3 regions of the Lysinibacillus sp. FSL H8-0500 genome follow, and region 2 is predicted to be linked to each of the others. Evidence: riboswitches for the same ligand, from Rfam matches in the RefSeq annotation. Region 2 holds a riboswitch; each other region holds the start of a gene.
The links. A riboswitch is a leader RNA that binds a small molecule or an ion and turns the genes downstream of it on or off. The one in region 2 is predicted to bind S-adenosylmethionine.
Positions count from the first base shown of each region.

Region 1: another riboswitch for S-adenosylmethionine. It lies ahead of MHB44_RS21595 (cyclase family protein); the one in region 2 lies ahead of MHB44_RS09035 (YezD family protein).
Region 3: another riboswitch for S-adenosylmethionine. It lies ahead of metA (homoserine O-succinyltransferase); the one in region 2 lies ahead of MHB44_RS09035 (YezD family protein).

Region 1 covers NZ_CP150292.1:4,486,215-4,489,415, reverse strand. The annotation lists gene MHB44_RS21600 (DedA family protein) at 649-1,245, shown strand; gene MHB44_RS21595 (cyclase family protein) at 1,276-2,013, opposite strand; SAM riboswitch class I at 2,105-2,210, opposite strand; gene MHB44_RS21590 (hypothetical protein) at 2,305-2,682, opposite strand; gene MHB44_RS21585 (DUF2000 family protein) at 2,965-3,201, opposite strand, start outside.
Region 2 covers NZ_CP150292.1:1,918,966-1,922,166, forward strand. The annotation lists gene MHB44_RS09025 (LysR family transcriptional regulator) at 1-612, shown strand, start outside; gene MHB44_RS09030 (phosphopantothenoylcysteine decarboxylase) at 681-1,361, shown strand; SAM riboswitch class I at 1,542-1,628, shown strand; gene MHB44_RS09035 (YezD family protein) at 1,688-1,843, shown strand; gene MHB44_RS09040 (flavin reductase family protein) at 1,931-2,416, opposite strand; gene MHB44_RS09045 (VOC family protein) at 2,532-3,201, shown strand, end outside.
Region 3 covers NZ_CP150292.1:2,302,471-2,305,671, reverse strand. The annotation lists gene MHB44_RS10975 (endospore germination permease) at 1-875, shown strand, start outside; gene metA (homoserine O-succinyltransferase) at 918-1,853, opposite strand; SAM riboswitch class I at 1,942-2,053, opposite strand; gene MHB44_RS10965 (hypothetical protein) at 2,287-2,670, opposite strand; gene MHB44_RS10960 (HipA domain-containing protein) at 2,663-3,201, opposite strand, start outside.

The DNA of each region.
Region 1 (3,201 bases), 2.3 Mb from region 2:
TACAGGAAGACCTTTGTCCATATGTCATGAGTTAAAAGAATTAGGATGTGGAACCTTTATTACAGCAAATGGATCATTTGTAAAGCGTCAAGATCGTGTTACCCATAACTGTTCAAAATGTACAAGCTATTGTACAGAAACAATAGCATAACCTCGCATGTCGATGAATAGTGTACAAAGCCCAATAGATCTATATGCGATGTGGGAAATATTATCTTCTGATTATGAATAAAAGTATTGTGGATGAAGGGGTGTTTCTTATGTGCCTATTTGGGACAGGTAGGCTGAAAAAGATATGTCGCTCAATTTCTGAATATATATAACAGCGATGACATCCTTATATTGCGAAGTATGACAGCAGGATGTTTCCAGGGCAATAGCTGTTAAGGTTGTACTGGATTACTTTAATATGAACGCAGAGGATGCAATAAGCCTTTAGTGATGGTAATAATGATATACTGGAGCAGGTAGGATTGGGGTTGAAGACGGGGAACGGTAGCTTACTTAAAAAAATGCTACAAAATTTGTTACCAAGGTAGTATAGAGTTTACCCTGTGTCAGCTTTGAATTATTTAAAGTAGTAGATATTTCAAATTATAATGAAACCTATTGATCATTTGTTTAAAAATTTTTAGGTGGGATAGATTTATGGTGCATCATATACAATCTCTAATTGAACATTATGGGTATTTGGGTATTATCGTGATACTAATTGGCGGTATTGTCGGACTGCCGCTTCCAGATGAGGTATTTTTGACATATATAGGCTATAGTGTTTATCGAAAAAATCTTGCACATATTCCTGCATTAATCAGTGCCATGATTGGTGCAGTTGGAGGCATTACCTTAAGCTACTATATCGGTTATCGCTTTGGCTTACCATTATTGCAGAAATATGGTCCTAAGGTTTATATTACTGAACAAAAAATAGCTTTTACTAAAAAAATGTTTGTCAAAATTGGCCCTCTCTTATTAGTAATAGGCTATTTTATTCCAGGTGTCCGCCACCTAACGGCTTATATTGCAGCTATTAATAATTATCCCTATAAAAAGTTTGCACTTTTCGCTTATATAGGGGCATTTATCTGGACTTTCACATTTATATCGTTAGGAAAGACGCTTGGAGAGAAGTGGCGATTTGTTGGATACTATTTATCCCATTATAGTATCTATCTCATCCTATTGTTTATTGTGGGGATGCTCATTGCTTATTATCTATTCAAAAAAAGAAATGTACAAAAATAAAAGTCGGTATACGCTATACCGACTTTTATATTATGGTAAAATAGCAAATGACCGCACAGGGAAGCCCGATGCTTTTTCTGGCTTAGGTACAATATTGAAGATGATAGCGCCCTTCGTAGGCAGCTTGTCCAAATTAGTCATTAACTCAATCTGATAGGTGTCTTGCTCAAGCACGAAATATTCACCATTTAACTTACCATTTTTACGAAAATCTGCAGCAGAATCGGTATCGAAGGTTTCATGTCCAATCGCACTGATTTTGCGTTCCTTGAATAAAAATTGCAGGGCCTCTAAGCCCCAGCCTGGAATATGATTATGTCCAAGCTCATCTGTATTATTGAAGGCCTCCTTATCTGACCAACGTTTACTCCAATCTGTACGAAGTGCTACAAAGGTACCTGCTTCAATCTCTCCATGCTGGGTTTCAAAATCGAGAATATTCTGAACCGTTAGCGTAAAATCATGATTGCTCGCTGCCTCCTGTGATTTATCAATGACGATAAGAGGAAGAACAAGTTCTTTTAGCTCTAATTCTTCTAGGTAACGTCTGTCTCGCACAAAATGAATGGGTGGATCGATATGTGTACCATATTGACCTGGGAACGTGAATTGTTGGGCAAAGAAGCCATCATCATGAGAGAATAATGTTTCAAATTTTGCATCTTCAAACATAAAAAAATGTGGTGAGTTAGGGCCGAATGTATGTGTTAAATCAACCCATTGTTTTGATTTTAATAATTGCAATGCTTGTAAAAGTTCGTTTGCCATTTAGCTCCCTGCTTTCTGTTGATAGTAGTAAATAAAAAGGAATCCCCTTATATAGAAGAGGACTCCTGTATAAAACATATAGAAGTTCGTCTTCTCATCTGTAAGGACAAAACCTTGCCCTTTGGAATTAGCACCATACTGTTAAGCTGGTTGCTGAGACTTCATCGGGCCACTCTCTCTGTCTCTCTCGATAAGAAAAAATATAAGAATATTCAAAAATAATAATTATTACTACTCTACCATACATTTTTATTGTTTACAACTTCAATAGGAATACAAGGTTAATGTTTTTCACCAATTCATATTCAAGGTGATACCACAACAGCCACTATCAATAAGACGTATTTGGAAACCATCTGGCGTATAGTTTGTTTCGAATTTCATGGTGATACCAGCAGATGAAATTAATTGCTCAACTTGTGTTTTGTTTGAAAGCTGCGCTGCATTCATTAAATCATGGGCAAATTGCTGGGAGCTATCAATTTTATCCGTTAGTAATTGTGCTTGCCGTATCATCGTCTTGATCCGTGTAGCTGAGGCTTTGAATTTATGTGTATCGATGGGTGGAAAGGGGCCATTATTGGTTGGCATTGCCAAAGGTCTAATGGCAAGCTGCTGGGGTGGATACTGGTAGGGATGAATAAAATATGGATAAGGATTGTAATACAATGTAATTCCTCCTATCCTATAACTGATATCTTATCTTATGTATGACAAGAGTTTTAGGTGTTATTTTCAAAGGAGGAGAGCTGGCTGAAATAATGGTAACAGATATTGGTTCTGTTTAGAAATAGATGTCCTTTCACATGACGAGGTAAGTATTCCAGAGCTGGAAGAAGCGTTTGGTGTGATCTGTCCACCAGCTTTTTCCTCATTATCAATAAAAGCATCCTATAAGATATTTTTTTAAGTGTCTATCTTATAGGATACAGTTTCGCCCTTTAAGATAATTTATTTTAATAAACTGAATTTTTTTGTTAACCTTCTGATTTCTTCGTCCTCACCAGCCACTATTACGCCAACAGGCTCTGTTTCTTCTATACTACTATTAGAAATTTTTTCTTTATATACCTCAAATTCGTTGTTTAAGGTTTGCCCTGTTTTAGAAAAAACGACACATTCAACTGAGCTTTTATCACTTAAAAGACTTTTACTAAAGTTTATTATTTGATTTTTACCCCCTTTAAG
Region 2 (3,201 bases):
AGAGGTAAGGTGCGGATTGGCGTTATTTCAAGTATCTCATCAAATTGGATGCCAGAAATTATTCGTATTATGGATCATCAGTTTCCAGGGATACGGGTAGAATTGCGTGAGGGCGATTATTATGAAATCGAGCAATGGCTACTAAGTGGTGAAATAGAGGCGGGATTTTTAAATGGTCAAAAGTCGGCACAATATCAATTTACGGAATTGCAGCAGGACCCTTTGTTGTGCATTGTTTCGGCTAAAAGTCCTCTTTATGATAAAACAGAGGTTGATATTGCGGATTTGGAGGAAATGCCCTTTATTATGACCTCTTATAAGGGTACAAATGATGTGAAGGTTCTTTTAGAGCAATATCATGTAAAGCCAAATATTCGCTTTGAGCTATCAGAGGAGGTTGGGATTCTCTCCATGATCTCCCACCATCTTGGTATTAGTATTTTACCGCAGCTTGTTATTCATAATTTACCGTCAACATTAAAGGCTATTCCATTAAAACAAGGGGGCTATCGGACAATTGGTATTGCGATGAAGCATCATGCCTCGCCTGTAACGAAGAAATTTGCGGAAATTTTAAGTGCTTGGTTAAAGGAGCAAAACAGTGTGCTGTAGCTATTGAAGCCTATCCTTGCATTACGTTAAAATAGGATTTGTATATATTGTAGAAAATAGGTGAGTGTATGGGGACATTACAAGGTAAAACCGTACTTATTACAAGTGGGGGAACACTTGAAAAATGGGATCGTGTACGAGGGCACACGAATTTATCAAAGGGGACAATGGGCTGCTATTTAGCAGAGGCAGCACTTGTAGCAGGTGCTTATGTTTTGTATATGCATGGCTATTTTGCACAGCTACCAGTCAATCATAGTAAAATGCAAACTATTAAATTTGAGGGTATTGAGGATTTAGGCGAGAAACTTCGCCACGCTGTGCAAGAACAACAAGTGGATATTATCATTATGGCGGCTGCTGGCTCCGATTGGGTCATTGATAAGGTGTATGACCAATCAGGCAATTTAATGGAGGAGGCGGGAAAAATGCCTTCTGATGAGCCACCTATTATTCATTTTAAAAAAGCACCAAAACTATTAGGGCAAATAAAGGACTGGCAACCAAATGTTACATTGGTAGGCTTTAAACTAGAGGCAACAGACGATGAGGCATTTTTACTTGCGCGTGCAAGATTACGTATGGAAACAGCACAGGCGCAGTTTATGGTGGCAAATAGCTCTCAATCGTTATATGGTGGAGATGAGCCTCATTGGATTGTACCAGCAGAGGGGCAGCCGATCAAGGTGATGGGCAAAGAACAAACAGCGCAAGCATTGATAACATGCTTACAACAAGAAACTGTGTAGAAGGTATACTTCTGCACAGTTTTTTTATGGCTATGCAGCGCTAAATGTGTAATTGTCTGCATACAATGCTAGAAGAAATCGAGATAAATATCGTATTACAAAGTATTCGACTAGGTTTTCTAATAATTTATATTGACAATTGTATAGCACAATTATAAAATTATTTCCAAGTAAGCAGTGCTCTTATCGAGAGAGGTGGAGGGATTTGGCCCAATGAAGCCTCGGCAACCAATAGAATAGATGCCAATAGTATCTAAAAGATAAAGGGGCTATCCATCAATTGAACTCTTTTGTAAAGGAAGCATGAAAAAGAAGGGGTGTATGATATGGCACAGTCGGTAAAAGTGGATGATAAGAAGTTAGAGGCTATCGCGAAGGCTATTCAAAATCTTGAATTTGGTGAAGTGCATATTACGATTCAGGATGGTGTAATTGTGCAAATTAATAGGCTAGAAAAACAGAGATTTCCGCAGAAAAAATAGTGATGATTTCAGTTGAACGATGTCATAGGCCACAACTAAGCAGAAAGGATGTCCTTTGCTTACAAGTGGCCCTTTTTTGTGTAACGATTAACGATAAAAGCTTTTTGGAATCTCGCCAATATGGCGACGATGATACAATAAAGGCTCTTTTGGTGAATTTGTAATATCTAGCACCTGCCCAATAAAAATAGTGTGGTCACCAGCATCAACCTGTTGATATGTTTTACATTGTAAAATAGCTGCTGTATCATGTAAAATCGGTAGGTCAAGGGAGGACATAGACCACTTTGCCTGGGCAAAACGATCTGGCACTTTGCTGGCAAATAGCGTACATAAAAGTTCTTGATCACTCGCTAAAATATTGACTGCAAATGTTGACGCTGCTGTAAAATAGGAATGAAGCTGAGATTTTTTATCGAGTGACCATAAAATAAGGAGTGGGTCAATCGAAACAGATGCAAAGGAATTAACGGTTAAGCCAAGCGGTTGTGTGTCATGGCATGTAGTAACAACCGTTACACCTGTAGGGTAATTACCTAGTGCTAATTTAAAAGCAGTTACTTGATCTGTCATTCAAATCACCTCGTTATTATTTTCAATGAAGTTAAATAGCTATCATTGTCTTGCATAAATTTTAAACGAATCCAACATATAGGTAAAGGTAATCGGGAAAGAAAGGGGAATGACCATGACTTTATATTTCGATCATCTGGTTCAGCAAGTGGAATCACCAGAAAATATAAAGGTTTTCTTTAACAAACGAAATATCCATACAGTAAACGGTGGTCAGCATACAATGTGGGGGACTTATAATACATTAAGCTATTTTGGCTTAAGCTATATTGAGCAAATTGCGGTGTATGATCGTGATTTATTTGAGCAGGCGGCATTAAACCCTTACACTCTACATTATACGTTTAAACGGGATGGAGAGGACCAAGGATTTTCACGAATTGCATTACGCACAACAAATATAGAGGCAGAGGGTGAACGATTGCGTGCATTAGGCTTTGATGTTTATGGACCTGATGCTTGTAGTCGCACAAGACCAGATGGCTCTGTTGTAGAGTGGAAGCTGCTGCATTTTGGTAAGCCTGACCTTGCCATTGACTTTCCATTTCTTATTGAATGGGCGGAGGATGATAAGGAGCGTTTTGCACAATTGCAGGCAAGTGGTGCAATTCATCAGCAGCAAAATATTACAATGGAAGCGGTGCTGTTTGTTGTAAGGGACGTACCGACAACCGTTGAGCTTTGGCAGAAGGCATTGCAATTGTCAAAAGCAGAACAGCATGATGAGCAATATGTATCACTACAGTTACCAAATATACGCTTGGATTTTTATGATGAGGCAGTTG
Region 3 (3,201 bases), 380 kb from region 2:
GCTTTTTTGGCACTCTCACAACGATGTGCTTTTTAATCACAACCATTCTTTCAACAGGCGAATTATTATATTTTATTGGTATTTTTATGCAAACAGAGATTATGCCAGAAACACCTACGATGGCCTTTGCTCTGCTTTTTAGCATTATTATTATGTATGCAGCCTACTTAGGTATTGAAACCTTTGCACGTTCTGCTGAAATTCTCTTTCCGCTATTTTTCTTGATTTTTATTTTTTTCGTGATTTGTATTGCACCACAAATTACGTTTGACAATATACAGCCGATGTTGGAGGCTACGAAAACATCGATGCTCTATAGTATTGCACGCTTTTTAAGTATCTTTTCATTTCCATTAGTGGTGCTATTAATGCTTTATCCAATAACGGTCAATGTACAGCATTCTGCACAAAAAGGCTTTTATAGAGGCACTATTATTGGTGGGGTTGTTCTTACAACAATGGTAACACTCTGCATACTTGTCTTAGGACCCGATAACACTGCTGCTCGAACATTTCCTAGCTATGCGCTTGCACAAAGAATATCAATCGGTAATTTTTTGCAGCGCATTGAAGTGATAATGGCGTTTATGTGGATTACGACTCTGTATATTCGAACATTTATGTACTTCTATGCAAGTGTTGTAGGACTTGCCCAGATGCTAAATATCAAGGATTATCGACCCCTTGTTGTGCCAATGGGCTTAATGATACTTGGACTATCGCAAATTGTGCATCCAAATATTATTCATTCCAATAACTACAATAATGAAATTTGGCCTATTTTATCATTTATCCTAATGATTTTACTGCCTATTCTATTGCTAGTGGTGGCTATTATTCGAAAGCCTAAGCCACAAAAGAAGGAAGAAGTCTAATTTCCTCTGCATAGCGAGAAGAAATTAGACTTTATTGATAAACTAAATATGATATTCAAGCTCTTCCACCAAATCCCATTCATATGGTGTTTCTTGATAAACATAGTAGTTCAACCAGTTTGAAAATAATAAATGCGTATGGGCACGCCATGTATTGATGGGAGCTTGTGTTGGGTCATCATTTGGAAAATAATTAACAGGCACTGCCGTAGCAAGCCCCTTCTCCATATCGCGATGATATTCATCCGCCAATGTTGTCGCATCATACTCTAAGTGACCTGTAATCATAATATTTTTATTATCCTTCGATTGTACAATAAAGACTCCTGCATCCTCTGAATAGGACAATAAACGTAAATCAGGGTGATTACGTACCTCATCAATGGAGACAGAAGTATGGCGTGAATGCGGCGCTGTAAATAAATCGCTAAAACCACGCACTAAATCAACCGTTAAATCGGTAATAACATGGGAATAAACCCCTGAGCATTTAGCAGGAAGCTCAAACTTACCAATACCATAATGATGATAGAGTGCTGCCTGTGCCCCCCAACAAATATGAAGAACAGATGTCACATTGGTTTTGGACCAATCCATAATTTCCTTTATTTCTTGCCAATAGTTCACGTCCTCAAATTCCATTTTCTCGACGGGCGCTCCTGTAATAATCATGCCATCATAGCGACGATGACGAATTTGCGAGAATGTTGTGTAAAATAGCTGTAAATGTGATTTACTCACATTTTTTGATTTATGTGTCGCCGTATTTAAAAAGGTAATATTAACCTGTAACGGCGTATTTCCTAATAAGCGTAGCAATTGCAATTCTGTTTTTTCTTTTTCAGGCATTAAATTTAAAATTAATATACTTAACGGACGAATTTGCTGTGTTCTTGCGCGATCCTCTTCCATCACGAAGATTTTTTCCTCACGTAAATGTTCTCCAGCTGGTAAATTTTTCGGAATATTAATTGGCATCTTGCATTCCCCTCTCTGTTATTGCTTACAATTAAAAAATCCCTCTCATTCCATACGAGATAGAATGAGAAGGATTTTTTCACGTCCACTCTTATCTCTCAAAGGAAAAATCCTTTGCTGGAATTAGCACCTTTCTAACCATTGTTAGAGGTTGCTGAAGCGTCATCGGGCCAAATCCCTCTGCTTTCTCTTGATAAGGTTTATTTAACTACATCGAATTGTAGCACTATTTAAAATATTTGACAATAGGGTTTAGCATTCCTCTGTTGAAAAACACCCTACTTCTTTTGTCAACTTTTATAATCTTGTTGTATAACATACGAAAAGGTTTAAGTCTACTGAAGAAATTTCTGCTACAATTTTATCAAGCCTATTTTCCGCAACAACAATTTCATCGTGATATCCATCATCAATTTCCTGTCGTTGCTATGCATTAAGCTTCTTCAGGATAATAAAGGTTTTTTCGCAAACAAACATCCCTATGTGTCAATGTTTCTCCATCAAATCGCAACCAAATTTCATCATCCGCCATCACCCCATGCGTTTTTCGCACAATGCCCCAGCGATTAAATGCCTGCATACCAAGACTTTCCAACAATTCATCCGCATTAGCACGAGTAGGAGGGAAAGTGCGCCATTTCAACCATTTCTCAAGCTCCTCGATTGTAATATGCCCCTCCATATTCGGTGAAAACTGCTTATTAAAATCATCAATATAATTTATAACATACGGTGTTCCACCATTCATAGGCTTTAAATCCACTCGTGCAATAATATCATCCATCCACATCACATCAAACTTCAAATAATCAATCATCACAATCACTTCCTTCATAGAAAAGATGGGCAAAACTAGGGTCATTTAATTGCGAAAGTAACACTTGCTTTGCTCGTCCAAAATCAATAACCGTTGTTTCAAGTAATTGCAGTAGCTTTGCCTTATTAATAAATGCAGGTCCCCTATATAGGGCGAGCTGTTTTGAGAAGTTAGAATTAAATGGTTTTGCTTTCACTTTTCTTTTTAAAATGCTCAATGGCTTACCTAGCGGATAGTCTTTTTCATCCGATAAAAAACTAAGTCCATTATCAAAAATTGGTGCAAGTCGCCATGATTTTCTGGTAGGATCATAGAGAAATAAAATATTATTTGTATGACGATCTTCGTTCAAAATAAGCGCATCAAATGCAAGCAAACGAGCCACTTCTGTTCGTACATCCAGCCCAGTAAATACTTCAACCTGTTGCATCAACTGTTCAAATTTCTCTGCTGTCGATAATGCCGTATGATTTAAAATGGCATCTGTTGTTGTGAAATTGGCTTCAAATAAACGTTCGAGTGTAACTTCCT